DNA from 2 places in the Halomonas halophila genome. Region 2 is predicted to be linked to the other one. Evidence: predicted binding sites of a transcription regulator. Region 2 holds the regulator's gene; the other holds the start of a gene.
The links. The regulator FNR, encoded in region 2, switches genes on or off when oxygen is low (the NO sensors DNR and NnrR bind a similar motif). The targets are predictions, from matches to a motif close to TTGATNTANATCAA.
Positions count from the first base shown of each region.

Region 1: a site for FNR is predicted at 1,925-1,938, ahead of hemN (oxygen-independent coproporphyrinogen III oxidase). Genes of this name have one in related genera too.

Region 1 covers NZ_CP129121.1:140,250-145,952, reverse strand. Annotated here, with positions in the region: gene QWG60_RS00645 (hypothetical protein) at 1-131, opposite strand, end outside; gene hemN (oxygen-independent coproporphyrinogen III oxidase) at 465-1,850, opposite strand; gene QWG60_RS00635 (Rrf2 family transcriptional regulator) at 2,045-2,503, shown strand; gene QWG60_RS00630 (invasion associated locus B family protein) at 2,562-3,125, shown strand; gene ahpF (alkyl hydroperoxide reductase subunit F) at 3,208-4,761, opposite strand; gene ahpC (alkyl hydroperoxide reductase subunit C) at 5,119-5,682, opposite strand.
Region 2 covers NZ_CP129121.1:2,850,112-2,855,814, reverse strand. Annotated here, with positions in the region: gene QWG60_RS13470 (putative nucleotidyltransferase substrate binding domain-containing protein) at 1-217, shown strand, start outside; gene QWG60_RS13465 (3'-5' exonuclease family protein) at 259-879, shown strand; gene ttcA (tRNA 2-thiocytidine(32) synthetase TtcA) at 966-1,877, shown strand; gene fnr (fumarate/nitrate reduction transcriptional regulator Fnr) at 2,181-2,924, opposite strand; gene QWG60_RS13450 (oxygen-independent coproporphyrinogen III oxidase) at 2,994-3,962, opposite strand; gene QWG60_RS13445 (sulfite exporter TauE/SafE family protein) at 4,051-4,773, opposite strand; gene ccoS (cbb3-type cytochrome oxidase assembly protein CcoS) at 4,770-5,012, opposite strand; gene QWG60_RS13435 (heavy metal translocating P-type ATPase) at 5,009-5,703, opposite strand, start outside.

The DNA.
Region 1 (5,703 bases), 850 kb from region 2:
CCGCCGCAGCCACCACCGCCGCCCCCGGCGGCCGGCGCCGGCAGGTCCTCGAGCAACGCGTCAATCTCGGCATCGGTCAGGCTCCCCGACCCGGCCGGCTCGGTCAGTTGATCGTTGGCGACCCTCGCCATCTCGTCTTCCGAGAGCGTGCTGCCCCCGGAACCCTCGACTCCCGACTGCGCCTGTACGCCGGCGGCTGACAGACAGCCCACGGCGACGACCAGGGCAGCCAACTTGAACCCTTGCATCTCGCCCTCCCCCGCCGCCGGCCCTCGCCGTCGACGCGACATAACGCCATACAACATTTTGTTACACGCAAGCTAAGCATCGTCACAGAACGCAGGCTTCACCATCGGAAGGGCCGCTGATTATCGCGACGAGGGAATCAGGCAAACGGCTGCCTGGCAGACGGCAGGAAACTCGTACCGGGGTGACAGGGCGATCACGCTCCCCTGGGACCACGCCTAGACGGTCCGGGAGTAGCGCACCTTGTCGCCGTCCAGGTAGGCATCGAAGACCATGGCCAGGTTGCGCAACATCAGACGGCCGGCCGGGCGCACCTCGAGGCGGCGCTCGCCCAGCGTGATCAGGCCATCGTCACGCATCGGCGCCAGGGCCTTCAGGGCATCGTCGAAGTGGCCGGCGAAGTCGATGCCGTGACGCGCCTCGATGGCATCGACGTCCACGCGACCATGGCACATCAGGGCGTGGATGACGTCGCGGCGCAGGCGATCCTCGTCGTCGAGCCGGTAGCCGCGCAGCACCGGCAGCCGCCCGGCCTCGAGGCGCTCGCGATAGGCGGCGATCTCCTTGACGTTCTGGCTGTAGCCGTCTCCGACCTCGCCGATGGCGCTGACGCCAAGCCCGATCAGATCGCAGTCGGCGTGGGTGGAGTAGCCCTGGAAGTTGCGCTGCAGGGTACCTTCGCGCTGGGCCCGGACCAGTTCGTCGTCGGGCAGCGCGAAGTGGTCCATGCCGATGTAGACGTAGCCGGCGTCGGTCAGGCGATGGATGGTCAGCTCCAGTAGCTCGAGCTTGCGCTCGGGCGGCGGCATGTCCTCGTCGCGGATCAGCCGCTGGGCCTTGAAGCGCTCGGGCAGATGGGCATAGCTGTAGGTGGCGATGCGATCCGGCCGCAGGGCGACGATCTTGTCCAGGGTGGCCGCGAAGCTGGCCACGGTCTGGCGTGGCAGGCCGTAGATCAGATCGACGCTCACCGAGTGGAAGCCGGCGTCCCGGGCGGCCGTCATCAAGGCGGCCACCTCGGCCTCGCCCTGGACGCGGTTGACCGCCGCCTGCACCTCGGGGTCGAAGTCCTGAACGCCGAAGCTCAGGCGATTGAAGCCCAGCGCACGCAGCTCATGCAGCTGCGACGGGGTGACGGTACGCGGGTCGACCTCCAGGGAAAACTCCCGGGCCTCGGGGGGCGCGAAGCGAAAGCCCGCCGCCAGGGCCTCCATCAGCTCACCGAGCTGGGCAGTGTTCAGATAGGTCGGCGTGCCGCCACCCAGGTGCAGCTGGGCAAGCGTGCGCTCACTATCGAAGAGTTCGGCCTGGAGACCGATCTCGCGCTTCAGCAGGGCGAGATACTCGGCCGCCCGCTCGCGGCGATGGGTGACGATCTTGTGGCAAGCGCAGTAATAGCAGAGGCTTTCGCAGAAGGGGACGTGCACGTAGGCCGACAGCGGCTTGGGCGCGGCGACGCGATGGCTCTGGGCGGCCTGGGCCCGATAATCGTCCTCGGCGAAGGCGGCATGGAACTGCGGCGCCGTGGGATAGGAGGTATAGCGCGGCCCGGGGCGGTCGTACTTCTCGACGAGGGGGCGGATGAACGGCTGTGGCTGGGGCATGATCGGACCTCCATGAACGCTGCCCATATTATGCCAGCCCGCCCGCGGCCCCACGGGTACCACCCGGCGCCGGCTTGATGCCGGTCAATTCACCGCCGCCGATCGCGGCGAAACGCCGCGGCGACGCGACGTGCCGGGAGCCCGCCCTCGCCGTGATAGAATGAAGACCGCTTCCCGCCGCGTCCGGAGACCCCATGCGCCTGACCCGATTCACCGACTACTCGCTACGCGTGCTGATCTATCTGGCCGTGAAGGGGCAGGACGAGGAGCGCGCGACCATCTCGGAGATCGCCGAGCGCTTCGCCATCTCGCGCAACCATCTGATGAAGGTGGTGCAGGAGCTCAATCGGCTCGGCTACCTGACCGCCACCCGCGGCAAGCACGGCGGCCTGCGGCTGAAGCGGGCGCCCGCCGAGATCTCGCTGGGCGGGCTGGTGCGCGACACCGAGCCCGACCTCAGCCTGGTGGAATGCTTCCGCGACGGCAACGCCTGCACCATCACCCCCGCTTGCCGGCTGAAGCCGATCCTCGGCGAGGCCCTGGCGGCCTTCCTGTCGGTGCTCGACCGCTACACCCTCGCCGACCTGCTGGGCCAGCAGCGCGCCGAGCTGGTCCAGCTGCTGAATATCGAGGACGCCTCACAGGCCTCGTAAGGCCGACAGCTTCGACACCGCGTGCTAGTCTCCCGACGCCACGGTCATGGATGCCCGCATGTTCTCCTCACGCCCCTTCCTCTCTTGCCTGATGCCTCTCTCGCTAAGCGCGCTGATGGGCATGACCCTCGCCACCCCGGCGCTGGCCGGCAGCTACAACGTCGACGACGCCCGAGCCCACGGCGACTGGCACTCGCTGGTGCTGCGGCTGGGGAACGAACGCCACGTGCGCGCCATCGAGCAGCACAGCTATAGCGACAGCGTGTTCAGCGTCAACGCCACGCCGGACGCCTGCGATCGCCCCTGGCTCGAGCTGCGCGTCGAGCTCGACGAGGTCCAGGCCGAGACCGGCACCGTCAACCGGGTACCGGTGGACCTGCTGATCGATGAGGGCTGGGTCCACCAGGGCCGGGCCGAGTTCATCACCGAGCGCGGCAACAGCGGCTTCTACGCGCGCCTGGTGCTGCCCGACACCGACGAGGTGCTCGACGAGATGCGCGGCGGCGAGACGCTGCGCCTGCGCCTCCATCGCGCCGAGGACGACCACTGGTTCCTGGTCTTCAGCCTGGACGGCGCCGACGCCGCGCTGGCCCGCATGGAGACGCTCTGCCGCGCGGGGTGAGCCCTCGCCGTTATTTTCCCGCCCAACGCAGGACGCCCCCGCCGCAAAGCGGCGAGGGCGTCCCGCATGAACCGCGGGGCGATCAGCTGCGGATCAGGTGATCGAAGGCGCCCAGGGCGGCCTTGGAGCCCTCGCCCATGGCGATGACGATCTGCTTGTAGGGCACGGTGGTGACGTCGCCGGCGGCGAAGATGCCGGGCACCGAGGTCATGCCGCGCTCGTCGACCACGATCTCGCCGCGCTCGGAGAGTTCGATGGGCGAGTCCTTCAGCCACTCGGTGTTGGGCACCAGACCGATCTGCACGAAGACGCCCTCGAGGGCCAGCTCGCGCAGTTCCCCGGAGGCGCGCTCCTCGTAGGTCAGGCCGGTGACGCGGTTGCCGTCGCCGTTGACCTCGGTGGTGCGCGCGCCCTTGATCACTTCGACGTTGGGCAGGCTGGCGAGCTTCTTCTGCAGCACCTCGTCGGCGCGCAGTTCGTCCATGAACTCGATCAGCGTGACCTCGCCGACGATGCCGGCCAGGTCGATGGCCGCCTCGACGCCGGAGTTGCCGCCGCCGATCACCGCCACGCGCTTGCCCTTGAACAGCGGGCCGTCGCAGTGCGGGCAGTAGGCCACGCCCTTGTTGCGGTACTCGGCCTCGCCCGGCACGTTCATCTCGCGCCAGCGGGCGCCGGTGGCCAGCACCAGGGTCTTGCTCCGGAGGCTGGCGCCGGAGGCGAAGCGCACCTCGTGCTCGCCGCCCGGCTCGCCCGGGACCAGCTCGACGGCGCGCTGCAGGTTCATGATGTCGACGTCGTATTCCTTGACGTGCTCCTCCAGCGCCGCGGCCAGCTTGGGGCCCTCGGTGTGGGGCACCGAGATCAGGTTCTCGATCGACAGGGTGTCCAGCACCTGGCCGCCGAAGCGCTCGGCGGCCACGCCGGTGCGAATGCCCTTGCGCGCCGCATAGACGGCCGCCGCGGCGCCGGCCGGGCCGCCGCCGATCATCAGCGTATCGAAGGCGGGCTTCTCGCTGAGCTTGGCGGCCTCGCGCTCGACGGCGCCGGTGTCGACCTTGGCCAGGATCTGTTCCAGGCTCATGCGGCCCTGATCGAAGGTCTCGCCGTTGAGGAACACGCTCGGCACCGACATCACCTCGCGGGCCTCGACCTCGTCCTGGAACAGGGCGCCGTCGATGGCGTCGTGGGAGATGCGCGGGTTGAGGATCGCCATCAGGTTCAGCGCCTGGACCACGTCCGGGCAGTTCTGGCACGACAGCGAGAAGTAGGTCTCGAAGTGCAGGTCGGCGTCGAGGGAGCGGATCTGCTCGATGACCTCGTCGCTGGCCTTGGGCGGATGGCCGCCCACCTGCAGCAGGGCCAGCACCAGGGAGGTGAACTCGTGACCCATGGGAATGCCGGCGAACACTACCCCAGTGGGCTCGCCGTCGCGGTGCAGGGCGAAGGACGGCACGCGCCGGTCGCTGCCCTCGGTGGACAGGGTGATCTTGTCGGAAAGGCCCGCGATCTGCTCGAGAAGAGCGTGCAGTTCCTTGGACTTGGCGCCGTCATCCAGGGTGGCGACCAGCTCAAAGGGTTGCGTGACCTTGCCGAGGTAGGCTTTCAGCTGTTGCTTCAGAGAGTCGTCCAACATAACGGCGGCAATCCTTGATGATATGTGACTCGCAGACACGACTTCCCCGTGCGGGTCGCGAAGCCTCGCGCCCGGGAGCGTGTCAGGAAAAACCGGAATCGGGCCCCGCCGGGACGTCGTCCCGATCTCGCTTGCGCGACTGGTTGGGCGATCGAGGCGCAGCGCCTCGGCGGGGTAACGGGGAGCGGGAAAATCCCGCCGGTCAGCGATCCAATAAAGGATGCGCAGATTTATGTCGCGAGCGATGAGAGACTGGCCGCCGCCGGAGCACAGCTCCCGGAGTGTAGCTCGCTACATGAGGAGAGCGAGCACCGCCGGCGGTCAGGATATCGAGCGCAGCAATAAATCGGCGTGTCCTTAGATCTTGCCGACCAGGTCCAGGGACGGCGCCAGGGTCTCTTCGCCTTCTTCCCACTTGGCCGGGCAGACCTCGTTGGGGTTGGCGCGAACGTACTGGGCGGCCTTGACCTTGCGCAGCAGCTCTTCGGCGTTACGGCCGATGTTGCCGGCGTTCAGCTCGATGATCTGGATCTTGCCGTCCGGATCGACGACGAAGGTGCCACGGTCGGCGATGCCGGCTTCCTCGATCAGTACCTCGAAGTTGCGCGACACGACGTGGGTCGGGTCGGCCAGCATCGGGTACTGGAGCTTGCCGATGGTCTCGGAGCTGTCGTGCCAGGCCTTGTGGGTGAAGTGGGTGTCGGTGGACACGCCGTAGATCTCGACGCCCAGCGCCTTGAAGGCCTCGTAGTTGTCCTGCAGGTCACCCAGCTCGGTCGGGCAGACGAAGGTGAAGTCGGCCGGATAGAAGAAGAAGATGCTCCACTGGCCCTTCAGGCTCTCTTCGCTGACCTCGACGAAATCGCCGTTGTGATAGGCGGTGGCGTTGAACGGTTTGACTTCGGTGTTGAGCAGGGACATCGCGTCGCTCCTGTTTGAGTG
Region 2 (5,703 bases):
AGACCTGGGGGAGGCGCTGTCGCTGTTCACCCAGCTGCGCCTCGAGCAGCAGCTGGCGCGGCTGGAGGGCGACGGCGGCGACGAGAGCGGCGAGCCAGACCGGGTCGTGGTCCAGTCGCTGTCGTCGCTGGAGCGTGACCTGCTGCGCGAGGCGCTGCACATCGTCAAGGACTTCAAGCAGCGGATTTCCCATCGTTATCACCTCGAATACACCTGAGGTGGCCGGCCGCCGCCTCTCGACACGACAAGGACATCGACATGCTCAAGACCCTGCGCCGCCTGGTCGACCGCCACCGCCACGCCCATGGCCAGTATGGCTGGCTGTTCCGCCCCTATACGGGGGAGGAGCTGGTGGCGCTGGCCGTGCAGTCGACCGGCGGCGACGTGCGCAGCGCCGAGCCGCTGGCGATCGCCGCGGTGCGCCTGCGCGGCGATCGGGTGCTGACCAGCGAGTCGCTGGAGCTGCGGCTGACGCGCCCGGAAGGCGTGGACGCCGAGGTGCTGCGGCGTCACGGCCTGCGCGGCATCGATCTCGACGACGGCGTGACGCTCGACCAGGCCCTGGCGCGGCTGCTCGACTTCGTCGGCAATCGCCCGCTGGTCGGCTGGCGGCTGGATCGCGACCTGGCGTTGCTGAACCGCCCGCTGCGCGCCCGATTCGGCTTCGACCTGCCCAATGCCGGCATCGACCTGGTCCAGCGTTACCAGCGTTACCATCATCATTCGCGGCTCGAGGTGGCACCGGCCTTCGAGCGGGTCGCCGCGCAGCTCGAGGTGCCGCTGATGGGGCGCCACAGCGTGCTGGGCACCGCCGTGACCACGGCCCTGATGCACCTGCGGCTGGACCGCGACGCGCTGCTCGAGCGCCGCAGCGGCTGAACGCGCGCCACGTCGCCAGCCTGGCGGCAGGGTGGTAGGATAGGCGCCCTTTCCCTTTCCCCGATTGCCCTGGCAGCGCCCCGACCATGCAAGATGCCGTGACCTTCGATCCCCGTCCCGCCGATGAGGCCGCTTCGGCCGAGCCGTCGACCCTGTCCGCCGAGGCGCCCGACGCCAAGGCCAAGCGCGAGTTCAACAAGCTGCAGAAGCGTCTGCGGCGCCAGGTCGGCAACGCCATCATCGACTTCGACATGATCCGCGAGGGCGACAAGGTGATGGTGTGCCTGTCCGGCGGCAAGGACAGCTACACCATGCTGGAGATCCTGCGGAATCTGCAGCGCAACGCGCCGGTGAACTTCTCGCTGGTGGTGGTGAACCTCGACCAGAAGCAGCCCGGCTTCCCCGAGCATGTGCTGCCCGAGTACCTGGACGGGCTCGGCGTCGATTACCATATCCTCGAGCGCGACACCTACTCGGTGGTCAAGGAGAAGACCCCGGAAGGCAAGACCACCTGCGCGCTGTGCTCGCGGCTGCGCCGCGGCTCCCTCTATGGCTATGCCGAGGAGATCGGTGCCACCAAGATCGCGCTCGGTCATCATCGCGAGGACATCCTCGAGACGCTGTTCCTCAACATGTTCTTCGGCGGCAGCCTCAAGTCGATGCCGCCCAAGCTGCTCTCCGACGACGGCAAGAACATCGTCATCCGCCCGCTGGCCTACTGCCGCGAGGCCGACATTGCCGAGTTCTCGGAGCGCATGGCCTTCCCGATCATCCCCTGCAACCTGTGCGGCTCGCAGCCGAACCTGCAGCGTCAGGTGGTCAAGGAGATGCTCGCCGAGTGGGAGGCCAAGCATCCCGGCCGTCTGGAAAGCATGTTCAAGGCGGTCACCAACGTCGCCCCCTCGCAGCTGGCCGACCGCGAGCTGTTCGACTTCGCCGGGCTGGAGGACAAGCAGGCGAAGATGCAGGCCGACCGCATCGATCTGCATAACGAGTGAGTAGCGCCTAGCGGCAAGCGCCCGGCTGCTCAGTAACGGGCGGCAGATGTCGAGGAAGCCAATGAGAAACCCACGGGACGTCGAGTCCTGTGGGTTTCTTCGTTGACGTCAGGAATGGCCATGACATCATCCTGCCGCGCTTGGCGCTTGGCGCTTGGCGCTTGGCGCTTGGCGCTTGGCGCTTGGCGCTTGGCGCTTGGCGCTTGGCGCTTGGCGCTTGGCGCTTGGCGCTTGGCGCTTGGCGCTTGGCGCTTGGCGCTTGGCGCTTGGCGCTTGGCGCTTGGCGCTTGGCGCTTGGCGCTGTCAGCGGCAGCCCTCTTCCTCGGCCAGCTCGGCCAGGGCGTCCAGGTCGAGGATGTTCACCTCGCGGCCGGAGACGGCCACCAGGCCCTGCTGCTGGAAGCGGCCCAGGATGCGGCTGACGGTTTCCACGGCCAGCCCCAGGTAGTTGCCGATGTCGGCCCGGGACATGGAGAGCCGGAAGCTGTAGGCGGAGTAGCCGCGGCGCCGGAAGCGGTCGGAGAGGCTGGCGAAGAAGGTGGCCAGCCGCTGGTCGGCGGTCTTGCGCGACAGCAGGCGCATCATGCGGCGGTCGTCGCGCATTTCCTTGCTCATGCTGCGGTAGAGCTGGGCGCGCAGCTCCGGCAGGCTTTCCGACAGGGCATCCAGGCGATCGAAGGGGATCTCGCACACGGTGGTGGTCTCGAGCGCGATGACCGAGCCGGGATAGGTCGACTCGTCGATGCCGTCCAGCCCCACCAGTTCGCTGGGCAGATAGAAGTTGGTCAGCTGATCCATGCCGCCGCCTTCGCTGGTGATCTGCTTGAGGCTGCCGGAGCGAACCGCATAGACGCTGGTGAAGGGGCTGCCCTGACGGAAAAGCGACTCGCCCTTCTTGAGCGGCGGACGGCGGCGGATGATGGCATCGAACTGATCGATGTCCTCGAGTTCGAGGGCCAGGGGCAGGCACAGGGAACTCAGGCTGCAGGTCCGGCAGCGGGTCTCGTGCAGCAGTGAGCGGCGCCTGCCGGCTGCGATATCGGGCATGCTGTCCTCCTTGATCGGGGCTTGCCTTCCCCATTATGGCGGATAGCACCCGCCCGGGCATAGCATCCCTTAGCCGTGTCCCGCGCCCGAACGGCGGCAGCGCGACCAGTGCCCCGATGCGGTGGCCAGTCGCCCCTCATCCAGCGCCGCGGCATAGTCCTCGGCCGAGCCGGCGTTGCAGGCCACGGCGTCGGGCAGCCGCGAGATGGCACCGGGGCCAAGCCCCAGCCGGTCGCGGGCCTGCTCGCGTCGCGTCTGCGCCCGGGCGTCCTCCAGCGCGGCGCCGTGGCGGGCGTAGAACCCGCCTCCCAGCGACCGATAGCCGTTTCCGGCCAGGCGGTCCTCGATCCGAGCCAGCAGTGTCGCCGGCAGCGTCGACTCGCCTTCCTGCCAGGCGGGGTCCGGGCGCAGCGAGAGGCGTGGCGGCGTCATGGCCATCAGCGTGGCGAGCGCCGCGGCGGCCTCCTGCTCGGGCGTCGCCGGCGGCACGATCAGCACCAGGTTCAGCGAGTGCCAGCCCATGCGGACGCTCTCGTCGAGCAGCGGCTCGATGCGTGACTGCAGCCGCGTCAGGGCTTCCGGGCGGTCGGCCCTCGGCAGGCGCATGACCAGCTTCAGGCGGTTGAAGCCCAGTGCCTCCAGATGGCGCAGGGTGAGAAGATCCGTGGCACGGGGATCGAGTTCGACGGTGAAGTCGCGCCAATGTCCCGATTCGAAGGGAAAGCGCGAGGCCAGCCGATCGACCAGCCCGCTCATCCGCGACAGGCTCAGCCAGGGGGGCAGGCTGCCGCCCCAGTGCAGGGCCTCGAGCCGTCGATCGGGGGCGAGGCAGCGTCGCACCAGCACCATCTCGCGATCCAGTCGGGCCAGGTCGACTTCGAACGGGTCCATGCCCTTGGTGTGATCGACGCGCGCGTCGCCATCGTGGCGCAGCGGCAGGCGCAGATGCAGCGACAGGGGACGGGCGTCGGCGTTGCTGGCGGCCAGCGCCGCGGCGTAGTCGTCGGCGCCGAAGTCGGAAGGAGCGGTGACGGGCATGGCAGGATTCCGGGAGTGCATGCCATCAGGCTAGCGGTCGCGGAAGCGGGCGGTGTTGCGCTGGGTCAAGCGCGACGGCGAAAGCGGTTCAGTGCTGCCCGGCGTGGCCGGCCTCGTGGGGCATCGCGCCCGGCCACAGCCCCCACAGCTGCCACAGGGCGAAGCCGATGATCGTCAGTGCCGCCAGGGTGCGGGTGGCCGGGTGGCGGATCAGGCCGCCCAGCCGACGCGCGGCCAGGCCGGTGGCCAGCAGCGCCGGCAGGGTGCCGAGTCCGAAGGCGCCCATCAGCGCCGCGCCGCGCAGCGGATCGGCGCTGGCCAGGCTCCAGGTCAGCATCGAGTAGACCAGTCCGCAGGGCAGCCAGCCCCAGACGGCGCCCAGGGCCATCGCCTGGGGCACCGTCACGACCGGCATCAGTCGCCGTCCGAGGGGCTCCAGGCGGCGCCACAGGCGCTTGCCGAGGGCCTCCAGCCTCAACAGCCCCTTCCACCAGTCGGCGATGTAGAGCGCCATCAGGATCAGCATCGTCGCGGCCAGCACCTGCAGCGCCAGGCGCACCCCGGGGGCCAGCCCGACCAGGGTGCCGAGCCCGGCGGCCAGGGCGCCCGCGAGCACGTAGCTGGCGATGCGCCCCAGGTTGTAGCCCAGCAGCAGGCCGCCGAGCCGGACCGGATGGCGCAGGCTGGGCGGCACGGCGAAACTCAGGGCGCTCATGATGCCGCCGCACATGCCGATGCAGTGGGCGCCGCCGAGCAGGCCGAAGACGAAGGCCGCGGCCAGCGGTGGCAGGTCGAGTCCGGTGGGGTTCATCGGGCGTCCTTGTCGCTGTCCTTGTCCCGGGTTCGGTCACGGTCGTGGGCGGCGTTCGGCTCGCCCGCATCGTGCGCTGGGCCTGGCCCTTGCGGCGGGTCGTCATCGTCGAACAGGATGCGATGCGCCGGGCCTTCCAGGTCCTCGAACTGGTCGTGGCGCACGGCCCAGAAGAAGGCCCAGACGGCCAGGCCGAGCAGGATCAGCGACAGCGGTATCAGCAGGTAGAGAATGCTCATGATGCCTCCCGGGCGAGGGTATTCTCGGCGCGCCGCTGGCGGGCCAGCCTCAGGGCATTGGCGACCACCACCAGCGAACTCGCCGACATGCCCAGCGCCGCCAGCCAGGGGGGCACCCAGCCCAGCGCCGCCGGGGGCAGGGCCAGCAGGTTGTAGGCCAGCGCCCAGCCCAGGTTCTGGCGGATGATGCGCCGCGTGGCGCGGCCGACGTCGAGCGCTTCGACCAGCCGCCCGAGATGGGGGCCGAGCAGCACGGCGTCGGCCCGGGTGCGGGCCAGGTCGGTGGCCGCGTTCATGGCGAAGGCGATGTCGGCGCCGGCCAGCACCGGGATGTCGTTGATGCCGTCGCCGACCATGGCCACCCGCTGGCCCTCGGCCTGGCAGTCGCGCAGCCGAGCGAGCTTGTCCTCGGGGCTCGCGCCGGCGCGCCACTCGGCGATGCCCAGTCGCTCGGCCAGCGCCCGGGTGGGCCCCTCGGCGTCGCCGGACAGCAGTTCCACCGCGATGCCTCGCGCCGCCAGGGCGGCGACGGTGGTGGCGGCATCTTCCCGAGGCTGGTCGCCCAGGGCGAACCAGGCCCGTGGCTCGCCGTCCTCGGCCAGCAGCAGCCAGTGGCCGATCTCGGCACCGCTGTCCGGATTCGTCGGCACTCGGTCCGGGGCCGCGAAGTCGGGCCGGCCGAGCCGCCAGG